Regions from separate parts of the Marinobacter sp. NFXS11 genome, predicted to be linked through region 1. Evidence: predicted binding sites of a transcription regulator. Region 1 holds the regulator's gene; each other region holds the start of a gene.
What was found. Region 1 encodes FliA, which starts transcription of late flagellar genes. Its sites were predicted from a motif close to CTAAAGTTTNNNNNNNNNNNGCCGNTAA; they were not measured.

Region 2: J3362_RS08805 (methyl-accepting chemotaxis protein) is a predicted target of FliA. The motif match lies at 2,506-2,533, and genes of this name have one in related genera.
Region 3: J3362_RS06475 (methyl-accepting chemotaxis protein) is a predicted target of FliA. The motif match lies at 2,302-2,329, and genes of this name have one in related genera.

Annotation. Positions count from the first base shown of each region.
Region 1 is NZ_JAGDDV010000001.1:825,146-830,359, forward strand. It holds gene flhF (flagellar biosynthesis GTPase FlhF) at 1-1,296, shown strand, start outside; gene J3362_RS03920 (MinD/ParA family protein) at 1,365-2,177, shown strand; gene J3362_RS03925 (RNA polymerase sigma factor FliA) at 2,209-2,952, shown strand; gene cheY (chemotaxis response regulator CheY) at 3,115-3,498, shown strand; gene J3362_RS03935 (protein phosphatase CheZ) at 3,519-4,304, shown strand; gene J3362_RS03940 (chemotaxis protein CheA) at 4,321-5,214, shown strand, end outside.
Region 2 is NZ_JAGDDV010000001.1:1,885,563-1,890,776, forward strand. It holds gene J3362_RS08800 (cob(I)yrinic acid a,c-diamide adenosyltransferase) at 1-376, shown strand, start outside; gene J3362_RS08805 (methyl-accepting chemotaxis protein) at 424-2,454, opposite strand; gene J3362_RS08810 (histidine kinase) at 2,575-3,462, opposite strand; gene ampD (1,6-anhydro-N-acetylmuramyl-L-alanine amidase AmpD) at 3,463-4,059, opposite strand; gene J3362_RS08820 (DUF1631 domain-containing protein) at 4,159-5,214, opposite strand, start outside.
Region 3 is NZ_JAGDDV010000001.1:1,375,706-1,380,919, reverse strand. It holds gene J3362_RS06480 (type 2 periplasmic-binding domain-containing protein) at 1-360, shown strand, start outside; gene J3362_RS06475 (methyl-accepting chemotaxis protein) at 375-2,261, opposite strand; gene J3362_RS06470 (carbon-nitrogen hydrolase family protein) at 2,409-3,929, shown strand; gene J3362_RS06465 (hypothetical protein) at 4,102-4,500, shown strand; gene J3362_RS06460 (helix-hairpin-helix domain-containing protein) at 4,541-5,209, shown strand; gene selD (selenide, water dikinase SelD) at 5,209-5,214, shown strand, end outside.

The DNA.
Region 1 (5,214 bases):
CGGTTTTTTGCTCAGACCATGGCCGAGGCGCTCAAGCAGGTCAGTGAACAGATGGGGCCGGACGCCGTGATCCTTTCCAATCGTCGGGTCGACGGCGGTGTCGAAATTGTGACGGCGCTGGACTATGACGAGAATATGGCGCGCCAGCGACTGGGCAACCAGGCAGAAGAAGCCACCAACGGGTCCCGCTTGGCCGAGATGCACGCCGACCAGCACAGGCGTCTTGAGGACGAGCTGAGCCGGTCCCGGGACCGCATCCGTGAAGTCCGGGAAAAGCGGGCATCCCAGGGCGCGAGCTACGCCGGTTCGTTCGCTGGCATTCAGGAAGAGGTGAGCGGTGGTTTTGGTGATATTGAACCTCTGCCACAGGCGCCGAGGGAAGCCTATTCCGATGAGCTGGCGCAGATGCGGGCCGAGATCAGCTCGCTCAGAGACATGATGCAGGGCCGTCGGCCGCAAACGGAGCCGGAGGTTTCTGCGACCACCGCCGTGCAGCAGAGGCTTGCCGAGCGCTTGCAGGAGTTCGGCCTCGGCAGTGATCTGGCGGGGTCAATTTCCCGTCGTCACAAGGCGGGGCGTCTGGAAGACGGTTGGAAGCAGTCCCTGAAAATGCTGTGTACCGGGGTCCGGACCTCCCGCATGGAGTGGCTGGATGAGGGCGGCGCCTACGCGTTGGTGGGGCCGACAGGGTCCGGGAAAACCACCACCATCGGAAAACTCGCCGCTCGCTACGTGCTCAAGCATGGTTCCGATTCCGTGGCCCTGGTTACCACGGATCGCTATCGGGTGGCGGCGCACGAGCAGTTATTCGTGTTCGGTCGGATCCTGAATGTGCCGGTTCGGGTCGTGGATGAGAGCCACAGTCTGGACGATATTCTGGACGAGCTGTCAGACCGTCATCTGGTGCTGATTGATACCGCCGGACTGACCAGTGCGGACAAAGGCTATCAGGAACAGCTGGCCGAACTGGCTCGCAGCCATCACAATATCAAAACCCATCTGGTGGTCTCGGCAACCAGTCAGCCTCGCATCATGAAATCCGTGTGGCATTGCTATAAGATGGCAAATCTTGCGGGCTGTGTGATGACCAAAATCGACGAGGCCCTGACGCTGGGCGAGTCTCTCGGGTTTGTGATGGAAACCGGTCTGCCGGTAGCCTATTACACAGACGGCCAGAAGATTCCTGAAGACCTGCACCACGCAGAAGCCGTTCCGCTGGTGCGGTTGGCCGTGGATCGGCTGAAAACACTCCAGCAACAGCAAGCGGTCGCAGAGGGCCTGAAAGAACACGCCTGAGACCGGACAGATTGACAGCAGGCGTCGGAGAAACAGCCGGCGAAACGTGGCGAGAGACCAAAAACAGTATGAGCAGAGCACATCCGGTACAGGTGATTGCAGTTTCCGGCGGAAAGGGTGGTGTCGGCAAGAGTAACGTGTCGGTTAACCTCGGAATTGCCCTGGCGCAGAAAGGCCGGAGAGTGGTGCTGCTCGACGCCGATCTGGGGCTCGCCAATATCGACGTCTTGCTGGGCATCACTGCCAATCGCAACCTCCAGGATGTTCTGGCCGGCGATTGTGACCTGAAGGACGTTCTGGTGAATGGTCCCGGCGGCATCAAGATTGTCCCCGCCTCTTCCGGTACCCAGAGAATGACGCAGCTCAGCCCCATGGAGCATGCCGGGCTGATTAACGCGTTTAGCGAGCTTGGGGACCAGATTGATGTTCTGATTGTGGATACCGCTGCCGGTATCTCCGAATCGGTGGTCAGTTTTCTCAGGGCGTCCCAGGAGTTGTTGCTGGTGGTGTGTGACGAGCCCACGTCCATTACAGACTGTTACGCCCTGATCAAGCTCATGAATCGCGAGTACGGCACGAATCGGTTCCGCATTCTTGCCAACCAGGTCCGGAATGAACAGGAAGGCCGGCATCTGTTTGAAAAACTGACCCGGGTCACCGAGCGCTTCCTCGATGTGGCACTACAATACGTGGGAATAGTCCCCTACGATGAGGCCGTGAAGAAAGCGGTTCAGCGTCAGCGTGCGGTGCTGGACGCCTATCCCAGGGCGAAAGCTTCACTGGCCATCAAGGCGTTGGCGGACAAGGTAGATAGCTGGCCGTTGCCGTCCTCTCCCCGCGGGCATCTGGAATTTTTTGTGGAGCGGCTCGTCGAAGTCTGAATCGGATCCAGTCAAACAAAAAACCGGATACATGACATTGGCGAAAAACCTCGGAATCTATAACCAGTCAAGCGCGCAGAAGCCGGCTCAGCTCATTGAGCAGCACGCGCCGCTGGTCAAGAAAATTGCCCTTCACCTGATGGCCCGCCTGCCGGCGTCCGTCCAGCTTGAAGACCTGATGCAGGCCGGCATGATCGGTCTGCTCGAGGCCGCCCAGCGTTACAGTTCCACCAAAGGTGCTACTTTCGAGACTTACGCCGGTATCCGGATTCGCGGCGCCATGGTGGACGAAATCCGCAAGGGTGACTGGGTGCCACGTTCTGTTCACCGCAACGCCCGTCGAATTTCCCAGGCCATCAAGACCGTTGAAGACCGACTTGGCCGAGAAGCCCATGATCAGGAAGTGGCCGAAGAGCTGGGTATGGGGCTGGCCGAATATCACTCCTACCTTTCCGATTCCAACAGCGGTCGACTTTTTAGCCTCGACGAGCTCAATGAATCCGGAGAGCTGCCGATAGAACAGACAGAGACGCAGGATAATCCCCTGGAGGGATTGTCCTCCGATGCCTTCCGGAGGAGCCTCGCTGAGGCGATTGAAGACCTGCCGGAGCGGGAAAAGCTGGTGTTGAGCCTTTACTACCAGGAAGAACTGAACCTCAAGGAGATTGGTGCGGTGCTTGGCGTCAGTGAGAGCCGGGTAAGCCAGATTCACAGTCAGGCAGCCCTGCGCCTTCGGGGCCGGCTCTCGGATTGGCGCCAGGAATCTGACAGCTGACCGCGTTCAGTCTGTGTCGGCAACGAGGTAGTCTGTAGTTTTTGGTAACCGATGCTTTACAACCGAAGCAAAGATCCGACAATAAGCGGTTAAAACAGCGGCCTGCTAGACTTTGAACGCAAAGGTCAAACGAATTCCGGGTGTTACTAACTGGAGGTCCCATTGGACAAAAACATGAAAATCCTCATTGTGGACGACTTCTCCACAATGCGACGGATCATCAAGAACCTGCTGCGTGATCTTGGCTTCACCAACACCGATGAAGCTGACGATGGCAACACGGCGCTGCCAATGCTCAAAAGCGGCAAATACGATTTTCTGGTGACCGACTGGAACATGCCGGGCATGTCAGGCTTCGATCTTCTCAAGGCCGTTCGGGCAGACGAGAATCTCAAAACCCTGCCGGTATTGATGGTGACTGCTGAGGCCAAGCGCGACCAGATCGTTGCCGCTGCCCAAGCAGGCGTGAATGGTTATGTGGTCAAGCCATTCACCGCTGCCGTGCTCAAGGAAAAGATTGAGAAAATCTTTGAAAGAATCCAGTAACCAGAGGTCGGATGGCTCTCATGAGCGATAGCAAAAAGAACCATCGGGGCCTTGAACCGGAGGTGACGGAAAAGCTCCAGCGGCAGGCAGCGGAACTGGCCGAGAGTGTTGATGCGGGTGATTATGCCAAAGCCATGACCCTGATCAATGAACTCAGCGAGGTAAGGGATCAGAGTCTGTACCGTGAGGTAGGGCGGCTGACCCGGAGCCTGCACGAAGCAATCCGGAACTTCCAGATTGATCCCCGTAACGCCGAACAGCAGGAAGCCCTGTCAAAGATGACAGATGCCTCTGATCGTCTCGAATACGTTGTGCAGATGACCGGCGAAGCAGCCAACCGGACCATGGACCTGGTTGAGGAAACCATGCCCGTGGCCAATGCCCTCAGAGACGAGGCCGCCGCGTTGCGTGATGAGTGGCAGCGCCTCCGTCGCCGGGAAATGCAGCCGGCTGAGTTTCGCGAGCTGTACGGCCGGATTGATCGCTTTTTTGTCAGCATGGCAACCGATGCCGACACCATGTACAGCAACCTGTCGGAAATCCTGCTGGCTCAGGACTATCAGGATCTGACAGGGCAGGTCATCCAGAAGGTCACCGCTCTTGTGAAAGAGGTTGAGGAGCAGATGCTCAGCCTGGTGGTGATGGCCAGTCATGTGGACCAGCTCACGGGCACGGTGCACCAGATTGAAGAAAAAGAAGAGTCTGCAGAGAAGGGCGTCGGGCCCCAGATCAAGGCCGATGAGCGTGAAGATGTAGTTTCGGGACAGGACGACGTAGACGACCTGTTGTCCAGTCTCGGTTTCTGAATAATGAGGGTAGCGCATGGCGTTTGATGCTGATGAAGAGATTTTGCAGGACTTCCTGGTAGAAGCCGGCGAGATCCTCGAAAAGCTGTCAGAGCAGTTGGTAGATCTTGAGCAACATCCTGACGACAGTGATCTGCTTAACGCCATCTTCCGTGGCTTTCACACCGTTAAAGGCGGCGCGGGCTTCCTTCAGCTTGAAGCACTGGTAAATTGCTGCCATTCCGCCGAAAACGTTTTTGACATCCTGCGCAATCACAAGCGCAAGGTGGACTCTGAACTGATGGACGTGGTTCTCGAAGCCCTGGATAACGTCAATGCCATGTTTGAGCAGGTCCGCAATCACGAGGAGCTGACACCCGCCCCGGACGAACTGATCGCCCGCCTGGATGCCCTGGCCCAGCCGGAAGGCGAGGGGGCGCCGGCCGCTGCGGCTCAACCTGAGCACAAACAGAGCGAACCGGCAGAAGACGGTGGTGACATCACCGACGACGAGTTCGAACAGCTTCTGGACGCACTGCAGGACGAGAAATCAGCGGAGGTTTCCTCGGCTTCGAGCGCCGGATCGGCCGGCGGTGACCAGGAAAGTTCTGGAGACGACGAAATTACCGATGACGAATTCGAGGCGCTGCTGGACCAACTGCACGGGAAAGGTCAGTTTGCCGGTGCGCCAGCTGGCGAGGAAGAGGCCGTCAGCAAAGAAGACAAACCGGCTGCCAAGGCCGGCTCTGGTGGCAGCGATGACCTGATCACCGACGACGAATTCGAGAAACTGCTGGACGATCTTCACGGCAAGGGCGGAAGCCCGACCGCGGGCGGAGAGCCTTCAGCCTCGAAAGAGCCTGCAGCTCCAAAACAGCCCTCAGCGCCGAAACAGCCTGCATCGCCGACAGCAAACACGTCAAAGCCCGAA
Region 2 (5,214 bases), 1.1 Mb from region 1:
GAGCCTGCGCCGCATTCAGCACCATCTGTTTGACCTGGGAGGCGAATTTGCCATCCCCGGCAGCCGTGTGATCGGTGACGAACACATCGAATGGCTGGAAGGCACCCTGGACCGACACAACGAAGGCCTGCCACCGCTTAAGAATTTTGTCCTGCCCGGCGGCAGCCCCGGCGCCGCCCAATGTCACCTTGCCCGGGCGGTCTGCCGTCGTACAGAGCGGGTTGTCGTGGCCCTCGGCCATGAAGACTCCATCAACACTGCTTCCCGGCACTATCTGAACCGTCTCTCAGATCTGTTGTTTGTCATCGCCCGCGTACTGGCCCGGCGCGAGGGTGGCGAAGAAATTCTCTGGGAACAAAAAAAATCTGGCCTCTGAGGGCCGGATTTTTTTATGCGCCTGATCGCGCGCAAAGGTCGCGCCGGTCAGACCTTGAAGGCTTCCACCAGACGCTGAAGCGACGCTGTCAGTTGCGACATTTCTCGGGAAGAACCCAGGGTTTCTTCAGCATTGGCGGCAGTTTTATGGCCCAGCTCGCCAATCTGCTCAACGTTCGAGTTCACGTTTTTCGCGACGGCAGACTGCTCTTCGGCTGCCTGGGCGATCTGGTGACTCATATCCACGATCACGGAGATGCCCTTGGCGATTCTGTCCAGGGCCTCTGTCACCTCTCCAGACTTCTGCACCGTTGCCTCAGTCACGTCCCGGCTGTTGGTCATGGCCGACACCGCGTCTTTGACGCCGCTCTGGAGACGGGAAATCATGCCTTCGATTTCTTCCGTCGATTTGTGTGTGCGCTGTGACAGCGAGCGAACCTCATCGGCAACCACCGCGAATCCACGCCCTTGCTCCCCGGCTCGGGCCGCCTCGATCGCGGCGTTCAGTGCCAGCAGGTTGGTCTGCTCGGCGATGGCCTTGATCTCGACCAGCACCTGACTGATGTTGTCACTGTCCTTGCTGACCCGGTTGATCACTTCCACCGCACCAGAGATTTCACCCGCCAGCTTGTTGATGGTTTCAACCGTGTCGGCCACCACGCCCCGGCCGGTTTCTGTGTCCTGTTCGGCGTTGCTCGCGCTGTCCGCAACGCGGTGCGCGCTTTCGGTGACTTCATGAACCGCCTCAACCATCTGGTTCATGGCTTCATTGATCTGGCCGCTTTCTTCCATCTGACGCGCCACAGCTTCGCTGTTGGCCGCTGCGGTGTCATTGACCCGGGTTGCCTGCTGGTCGACGTCCGCCGTGGTCCGGCTGACAGAGCGGATCAGCTCGGCGATCCGGTCGGTCATGTTATTGAATTCCGTCGTCAACTCGCCCAGCTCATCGCGGTTGCGCAAACTGATGTGCGTGGTCATGTCGCCGGCGGCAACGTTCCGCGCGGCTTCGCTGAAGCGGTTGATGGCGGTACGTACGGACATGAAGAAGCCGATGTAGAGATAGACAACCACAAGCAATACGGCGATCAGGGCAACCACGATCAGGCGACGCTGGTTGATCTCACTCTCGAGCCTTGAGCGCAGGTTCGAATCGACCACGCTGAAGGCAGCCGTCTTGACGTCGTCGTAGTGGGCCAACTGCCCGGACATCAGATCGTCGTATTCGATCCAGGGCATTTCCAGACGCATGGGCGTTATCACGTTCAGATCCAGATGATCCCGAACCACCATCAAACTCTCGTCAACCCGTTGAATGGCGTTGCCTGCCTGATTGGCAAGGGCCGGCGATGCTTCAGAAGCAAGAGCCAAGGCCGGTGAAAGCAAGGAGGTGCGATTGGTCAACTGGTCATAGATTTCGTTCAGGGTTTCGCTCAGGGCGTAACCGACCTGCCCCTCGACCAGTGCAAAGATTCCGTAGGATTTTGCCCGACCAATCACGGTGCGTGCAGCCGGGAGAGAGTCCTGGACCAGGCCCAGAATCAACTGGTTTTCTCTTGAGGCCCCCTGCCCCAAACCAGAGATTTCAATGGTGGCCGAAAGCAGCGCCTGTGCCTTCTGGACGAACTCCTGATAATACTTGAACTGAGGATCGAAGCTGCCCTGATAATTGTCATCGGCCCGCAATGCTTCCCACTCCTGGCGAAGGCCTTCAACCTGATCGGCCCAGGAGCCAGTCGTATCGAACGAGCGCTTTTCTGCGGTCAGAGCTGCCAGCAGGCTATCAATCTCACTGGCGGCTTCTTCGGAAACTGCGGTAATGGCACTCTCATCCTTGATGATCGCCGGTGAGCGATAGTCTCGATAATCCATCGCAGCATCCACCAGCCGATCCACTTGCTGGAGTTGCTCCAGCCCCTCGACGCCCCGGGTCATGGTCTGAACCGAGCGATTCAGCTCGGAAATAGCAAGCCAGGACAGTCCACCAATCGGTAAAAGGAACAGAATGCTGATGAGACTGAACTTGTAAACCATCGGCAGCCGGTTCATCAAGGCAATGGCAGGATTAATGAGTTGCTTCACAGGGACCCTCGTGCTGGCGAATAACCACTGAACGTTAATTCTTTTCTTCTATTGTCGCCTAAAGTCTTAAAAACTTAAGCTTTATTTGTTGTTGAACTGTAATGTTTTATAAAATCCGGGCTAAACGACGCCGGAAATAACCAGCAGGGCGAGTATGCATATCCATACCAACATGCTTCTGTTCAGCAGATCCCTTACCGCTCGCAGACTCCTTCCCCCAAACGCTGTCCACTCATCCGGGTGAATCCGGGAAAACCTCGCTGGATCCAGTGCATACCCGGTTAACGACCCGTTGGCCGAAATCATGAGCACCTCTCCCGCTTTTTTAGAGATTCCAGTCAGAGTTTGGCGGGTTTCACGCAGCCAGCCGGCCAGATCTCCGGCAATTCCGAACGTTAACGACAAAAGCCTGGCAGGAATCCAGCCGGCAAGGTCGGACATTTTTGCAAACCTGGGCCTGGCCGGCGCCTGCGGCCATTGCTCGGCAAGCGCAACCAGCCCACGCGCCAGAACCGCAAGACCAATGCCGCCAACCACATACCAGAAAGCCACCAGAAAGAAACGCTGGAACACCGAAACCATCAGTGCCTTGGACAGGGAGAGGTGCATGGCCTCGGGAGATACTGCGGCTCCCCGCTCATCAGCCGGAAGAAGATCTTTCACATGATGCCAGGCTGACTGCATGTCTCCCCGATGCCACCCCTCCGCATAGGCCCGCAGCACCTGTCGCCAGCCCGGCGTGCCCATCAGGACGACCAGAACCAGGAACTCCAGCGGGTAGGCCGCCATTCTCCAGCCGGACGACACCAGCAGATATTCCGCAAGCCCCAGTATCAGTGCCGGCAACAGGACCAGCGCCAGCCCGGTTGCAATCCCCGATTCATGGCCGGCCCTGACCCGGCTGCCATTGCGGAACCACCGGCGCCAGACCTCGTCGCCGGATAGCATATCCAGGGAGTCCAGACGCCTGCGAACCATGTAGGCCAGAAGAAACACAACAAATACCATTCAGACGGTCCTCCCCGATCCACGGGCTATTTCCAGGGCTGACCGGAAATACCGCCAGTCAAAGGCCGGCCCCGGATCGCTTTTCCTGCCGGGCGCAATGTCGCAGTGCCCGGTAATCCGGCCAGCTGTGATATCCGGCCAGGCCGTCATAATCAGGCCTGCCACTTCCGCCAGCATGCGGTATTGTTCGGTGGTGTAAGGGGTGTCATCGGTTCCTTCGAGTTCAATCCCGATGGAAAAATCATTGCACTCCTCCTGTCCTTCAAAACACGATCGGCCCGCATGCCAGGCTCGATCAAGCAGGCTGACAAACTGGACCAGCGCGCCATCGCGGCGAATAAGCAGGTGTGCAGACACCTGGACGCCCTCGATGGTCTTAAAGTAGGGGTGCGCAGAATGGTCGAGTTGATTACAGAAGAAGTCTTCTATTTCGGGCCCACCAAACTGGCCCGGAGGCAGGCTGATATTATGAACGACCAGAAGAGAGATGCCTGCTCCGTCTGGACGAGGCCCGAAATTCGGCGAAGGGGTCCAGCGGGCGAAGGGAATCCGCCCGGTATCACGAAGCGAGTTTCCATCGGTACCGGAAGCGGTAATGCGTTCGGAAAAAACGTCTGAATCGGGCAAAGTAATTCCAAAAGTTTCAGAGGATTACAGCCTCTGATTGAATCACAAAGTTGCCACGGTTGCCACGAATCAGTCCTTGCGGCTGTTGCGCAGGTTGTCGATGATCGACTCCAGTGCCCGGTCGAAGATCAGGCCGTCATCCAGCATGCTGATATTACCGGCTTCCATGTCGGCGGCCAGCTCCTGACGCAGATACTCGGCGACCTTCGCACCACTTCGATTCACAAAAATGTATTTACCGGTGGCCTTGATAAAGGCGGCGAGCTTGCAGCGCACCCTGGTTTCGTCACGGGTAAGTTCAATCCAGGAACCGACACGCAGGCTTTCTGCCTTTTGCAGCCACTCTGGCGACACGGACGCCGCCTCTGTGTCGGCGCCCCCCTGAGCGGGAGTCTCTCTGACCACAACAGCCGGCTCTTCAGGTTCGGCCGGCAAAGGCGTTGCCTTAACAGCGTCTTCGGCCGCCGGCACAGCCACCGGCGGTTCTATGGGCTGCTCAGAAGTAGGTTCTGCATCGGGCAGGTCTTCTGGTTCCGGAGGTGATTCCGGCCGGGACGGCGCCGTCACCAACCGCTGGAACACGTCCACGTGGGCAAGCTCAAGGTCGCGAATGGCCGCATCAGTGGCAAACGGATCCCAGGAAATCTCCTGCAGCGCCTTGCGAAGGTCGTCCACAATAGCCGGTATCGCCCTCAGCAGATCTGCCCTGGTGGTATCAGTGACCGGGCGCGGATCCACACTCCAGACCAGCTGCTCGGTCAGGTTCCGGGCGTGCTGCCACCGATCGCTGTCCTCGCCTTCCCGGAGGACAACCCATTGTAGGTACCGGGTCCAGGCTTCGCTCAGGAGGCCGGCAACCGGCTCGGGTAGGTCCCGCTGCTCTGTCAGCTCCTGAACCAGGCCTTCCGCCGCCTGGGACGCCCGCTCCTGACGAGCACGCCCTTCCTCTGCATCCCGAAGACGTTGCTCGACGAGCTCACGACGTCGGCGATCAAGATCCATGAAGTGGCTGAAATCTTTCAGCAATTCCTCGAACAGAGAGACGTTGGTGGTGAATTCACTCAGAACCCGATCTACCACCGATTCGATTTTGTCCCGAAGCGGATCCCTTTGCCCGACCTTCTT
Region 3 (5,214 bases), 550 kb from region 1:
TTTGAGTGTTTTGCCAGGGGCGTAAGCGAAGTGCTTTACGATCTGGAATTGGAGCAGGATCCCAATCTGATAATTGAGCCTGATCTGTTGATCGCCTACCCGATGCCGTCTTATCTCTTTGTCGGTCCCGAAGACCAGGAAACCGCGCATCGCCTGCAGTTGGGAATCGAACGCGCCATCCTCGATGGCAGCTTCAATGATTTCCTCAGGCACTACTACGCCCGCGCGGTGAAAGAGCTTGATCTCGACGAGCGTACGGTCATTACCCTCGAAAACCCGTACCTGAGCGAAGAATCCCGTTACGTTGGGCGCAAAACCTTCGAGAACCTGCGCCGTCGACTGGAAGTCCTCAGTCGCTAGCAGTCGCCCTTCGCTTACACCCGGAACCTCGACACGTTCTGGTTCAGTGCGGTGCCGATGCGTTCAATCTGCCCGCTGTAAACATCGTTTTCGGTGGCCGCGGCGGCCGCTTCCTGGCCCTGATCCGCAATCCGGGTAATCGACGAGTTCAATTCCTCGGTAACCGACGTCTGTTCTTCGGAAGCTGTGGCAATCTGCGACGTCATCTGGCTGATGGATGTGATGGCCTCGGCAATCCGGTTGAGAGCCTCCATGGCGTCCTGGGCTTTTTCCATGCTGACATTGGATACCGCGGTTGAGGCATTCATGACATCGACCGCATCATTGGCGCCCTTCTGCAGACGCTCAATCATGTTGTTGATTTCCTCGGTGCTGGACTGAGTACGCTGGGCAAGGTTGCGTACCTCGTCTGCCACAACTGCGAAGCCTCGCCCTGCTTCACCGGCCCGAGCCGCTTCAATGGCAGCATTCAATGCCAGCAGGTTGGTTTGCTCTGCAATACCCTGAATAACTTCAAGAACCGTCGTGATGGACGCAACGTCCTTGCCAAGCGTGTTGATGACCTCCGCGGCTGCATTGATCTCCTTCGAGAGCTTCTGTACGGCGTCCCGGGAGGCAGCGACTGTCTCCAGCGAAGCCCTGCTGTCCGCATCCGCGGTGTTGGCGGCATCTGCGGTTTGCTGTGCGTTCTGGGCGATCTCACCGGCAGCGGCCGACATCTCGTTGATTGCCGTCGCCACCATGTCGATCTCGGCCTGTTGGCTTTCCACGCTCGAACGACTGGTACTGGCGGTATCTCTAAGCGAGCTGACATTATCCCCGAGTTCGGCGCTACCCTTCTGGACATCCCGGACGACCGTCTGGATATTCTCGGCAAACTGGTTAAAGCTCCGGGCCAACTCACCGAACTCATCTTTTGCACTGTCGTCCAGGCGCTGGGTCAGGTCGGCATCACCACTGCCAATATCCGCCATGGCCTTGTTCAAGCGGCGAACCGGCGCCATCAGAACCTTGATGCCCAGATGCAGGATCACCAGAGAAAAGATCAGGCCGATCACGGCCATGATCAATCCAGTCATCCTGGCGCTCTGGACCGGTGCGTTGATCTTGTCCGCGTTTACAAAGGTCCCCAGATACCACTGTACCCCGCGCGCTTCACTGATCGGATGGAAACTGGCCTCCCAGTTGCCATCATCATTAGTGTATTCGTGGGCATCCCCGCCAAGATCCGGCTTGCCGCCAATGAGCTCACTGATGTTCTTGCCGACAAGGTTTTGCCGTGGGTGGAACAGTATGGTGCCCCGCTCATTGATCAAAGCGGCGTAACCGGTGTCCGCCAGGGTGACTGTGCTCAGGGTTTTTGCTATGGCGCCCAGTCCTATATCAGCACCGGCCACGCCCTCGTAGTCACCGCGCTTAACGGGCGCAAGTGTGGAGATGATCATGTCGTTGGTGCTGGCATCCTGATACGGCTCGGTGAACGAGGCGCTGCCGAGGCTCATCGCCTTCTTGTACCAGGGGCGCTGGCGGGGATCGTAATCCGCTGGCAGCGTGGCATTCGCCTCGGGTGATTTCATCAGCATGTAGCCGTCGGTACGCCCTACATAGACATCCCGGAACCCGCCGCCGGTGGTAATAGCCTGAAGAATAACCCGCGCCTCTTCGTCGTTCTCGGCATTCTCCAAGGCTTTTGCGGTGGCTTCAGTCATCACCAGCCGGGTATTGAGCCACTCGGCGATGCTCGACGTGCTCTGCTGCACGGTGTCGTCAATCAACGCGTTCACATAGGTTTCTGTGGTGTTTTGTAGCCGTAAATCGCCAGAGAGCGTAAAAGCCCCCATAACCAACAGCAACAGAATACCGAAAGCAGTCAGGAGCTTTTGCCCGAATGTCAGCTGCACGGTCGAGTCCTCAGCAATAAATTGATATTCGTTAATGTGTGTTTCGGCCCATGGTGCGAAGTCTTTAGCGGCTTCTGTTAAACTTTCTAATTATTGGCGCAGACGCTGAGATTGTCCTCATTCCATAACGAACGGGAGCCGAACTGAATGGCCCATGAAGAACTGCACCTCAATCTCCGGAACCTGAGGCTTGATGACTACGATCAGCTTCAGAAGCTTATGGATCGGGTATACGACGACATCGGAGGCTCCTGGCCGAAGGACACCATCAAGGCATTGGTGGAGCAGTTCCCCGACGGCCAGATCTGCATTGAGGAAAGTGGCCAGCTTATTGCGGTTGCGCTGACGGTCTGCGTTAAGTACGAGCGTTTCAGCAACCCGCATACCTACGACGATCTGATCCTCCGTAACGAAAAGATCTGGCACAACGCCAATGGTGACTCGCTCTATGGGCTGGATGTCTTTATCCACCCGGACTATCGGGGCTACCGCCTGGGTCGCCGACTCTACGAAGCGCGAAAAGAACTCTGCCGCTCCATGAACCTGCGTGCCATCCTGGCGGGCGGGCGCATACCGAGCTACTTCAAATACGCCGAACAGTATTCACCCGAAGAGTATATTCAGCGGGTCGATCGCAAGGAAATCTACGATCCGATTCTGAGTTTCCAGCTTTCGAATGATTTCCAGGTTACGCGGTTGATGCACAAATACCTGCCCGAGGATGAGAAATCCCAGGGCTACGCGACGTTGCTGGAATGGCGGAACATTCTCTACACCCCACCTTCCCCGGTTCTGAGCGTCAAGAAAACCCAGATACGGCTGGGCGCTGTGCAATGGCAGATGCGTGAATTCACCTCGGTTGAGGAGGTGCTCGAGCAGGTTGAGTACTTCGTGGATGCCTTGTCTGACTACAAAAGTGACTTCGCTATCTTCCCGGAGTTTTTCAACGCGCCGCTGATGGGGCTTACCGATCAGATGGACCAGACCCGGGCCATCCGTTTCCTCGCCGGATTTACCCAGCAGTTCCGGGAAGAGATGTCTGAAATGGCGGTGAGCTACAACATCAACATTATCACCGGCTCCATGCCACTGATCGAAAACGATCGGGTGTATAACGTGTCCTATCTCTGCCACCGGGACGGTCGTGTTGATGAGCAGCGCAAGATTCACATCACGCCCCACGAACGCCGCGACTGGGTTATCGAGGGCGGCAACCAGTTTGAGGTATTCGAGACCGATGCCGGCCGGGTTGCCATCATGATCTGCTATGACATCGAATTCCCTGAACTTGGCCGTATTGCTGCCAGCCAGGAGGTTGATATCATCATGGTGCCGTTCTGGACCGACACCAAAAACGGCTACCTCAGGGTTCGCCAGTGCGCCCAGGCTCGCGCAATCGAAAACGAATGCTATGTGGTAGTCACTGGTAGCGTTGGCAACCTGCCGAAAGTCGAGAACCTGGACGTCCAGTACGCCCAGTCTGCCGTATTCTCACCGTCGGATTTTGCCTTCCCGCACGATGCAGTCATGGCGGAAACCACGCCGAATACGGAGATGATCATGTTCTCCGATATGGACCTGGAAAAGCTGAAACTGGTGCGTAACGAGGGGTCTGTCACCAACCTGAAGGATCGCCGCGTTGATATGTATGAATTGAAGACCAAGTAAACTGGCCCGATCAGCCAGGTGAAATTGTTAAATAACTGCGTTAGCGGTCGATCGTATGGCACTGATGGCGTTGCAAAACTAAAATTCAGTGTCTATTGTTTAACCAATATCCAGCCTGTCTCCCAATGAGACAGGTTGCTGTGGATACGGAAATCACCAGAGAACCCGATTCATGAACGAAGCATTGCCGGACCTTGTCGCACGATTCCGAGTCAGACAGGGCCTTTTTCGAAAGGAACTTGTCGAGGCCGCCCTCTATGAACTGGACGGCTACGGTTGTGTTATGAAAACCGACAAAGTGTTCAACCCGGGTGATACCGTGGTGCTGGATCTCGTGATGGACATGCCGTTCGACAAAATCCGCGCGGAAGGGCTCGCCGGCCTGGTGACCGAACGAAGAAAACACTGCAGCAATTTCTTCTATTCAATCGATTTTGTAGAGCTCGACTCCAACGGCAGCTCGTCGCTGGCGGAAAAGCTCCGCAGAATCCGGGAAGTGCTATCCAAGAAACAGTCGCTCAAATCACGTCGTTCCCCAGGCTCCATGTCCGGTTTCCGGCAGATGGCCTGATATTGATTTTCGTTGAAACCTGCCCGTAAGGAGACATTCCATGGCGAAGAAAGCCAAACAGAACGTTGATAAAATCGTTAAAAAGGTCAACAAGGAGTTCGAAAAGACTTCTTCCCAGATCGAAGGCCTGGTGAACGATGCGCTGAAGCAGTTCGACAGCCTGCAAAACCAGGTTCAGGAGCCTGTCCGCAAACTGCTCAAGGAAATCGACGAGCTTCGCGATCGCGAGATGAAGCGTTTCCACGAAGAATTTGAGCGTCGCCTGGAAGAGTTCCATGAACTGCAGAGCAGCATTCTCGAGCGGCTTGGCGTAGCGTCCAAGGAAGCGGGTCAAGAGGTCAAGAAACTCACAGATGAAGTGAGTAAAGAGGCCGGCACAGCGGCCAAGAAATCAGCGCCGAAGAAAACCGCCAAAACAGCTTCCAAAGCCAAAGGCGCGACCAGCAAGCCTGCGTCGAAAAAGCCGGCTGCTAAAAAGCCTGCAGCCAAGAAAGCACCAGCGGCCAAGGCTGCAAAGCCGGTCGACAAGAGTGACCTGACGCTGGTTAAGGGTATCGGCCCGGCAACCGCCAAGAAGATGAAGGACGCTGGCATTACCTCAATCGACCAGATCGCCAATCCGTCTGCAGAAGACCAGGAAAAGCTGAAGGCCTTCTCAAACGTCAAGGGATACAGCCAATTCAGCGCTGAAGCCAAGAAAATCGGCTGATGCGA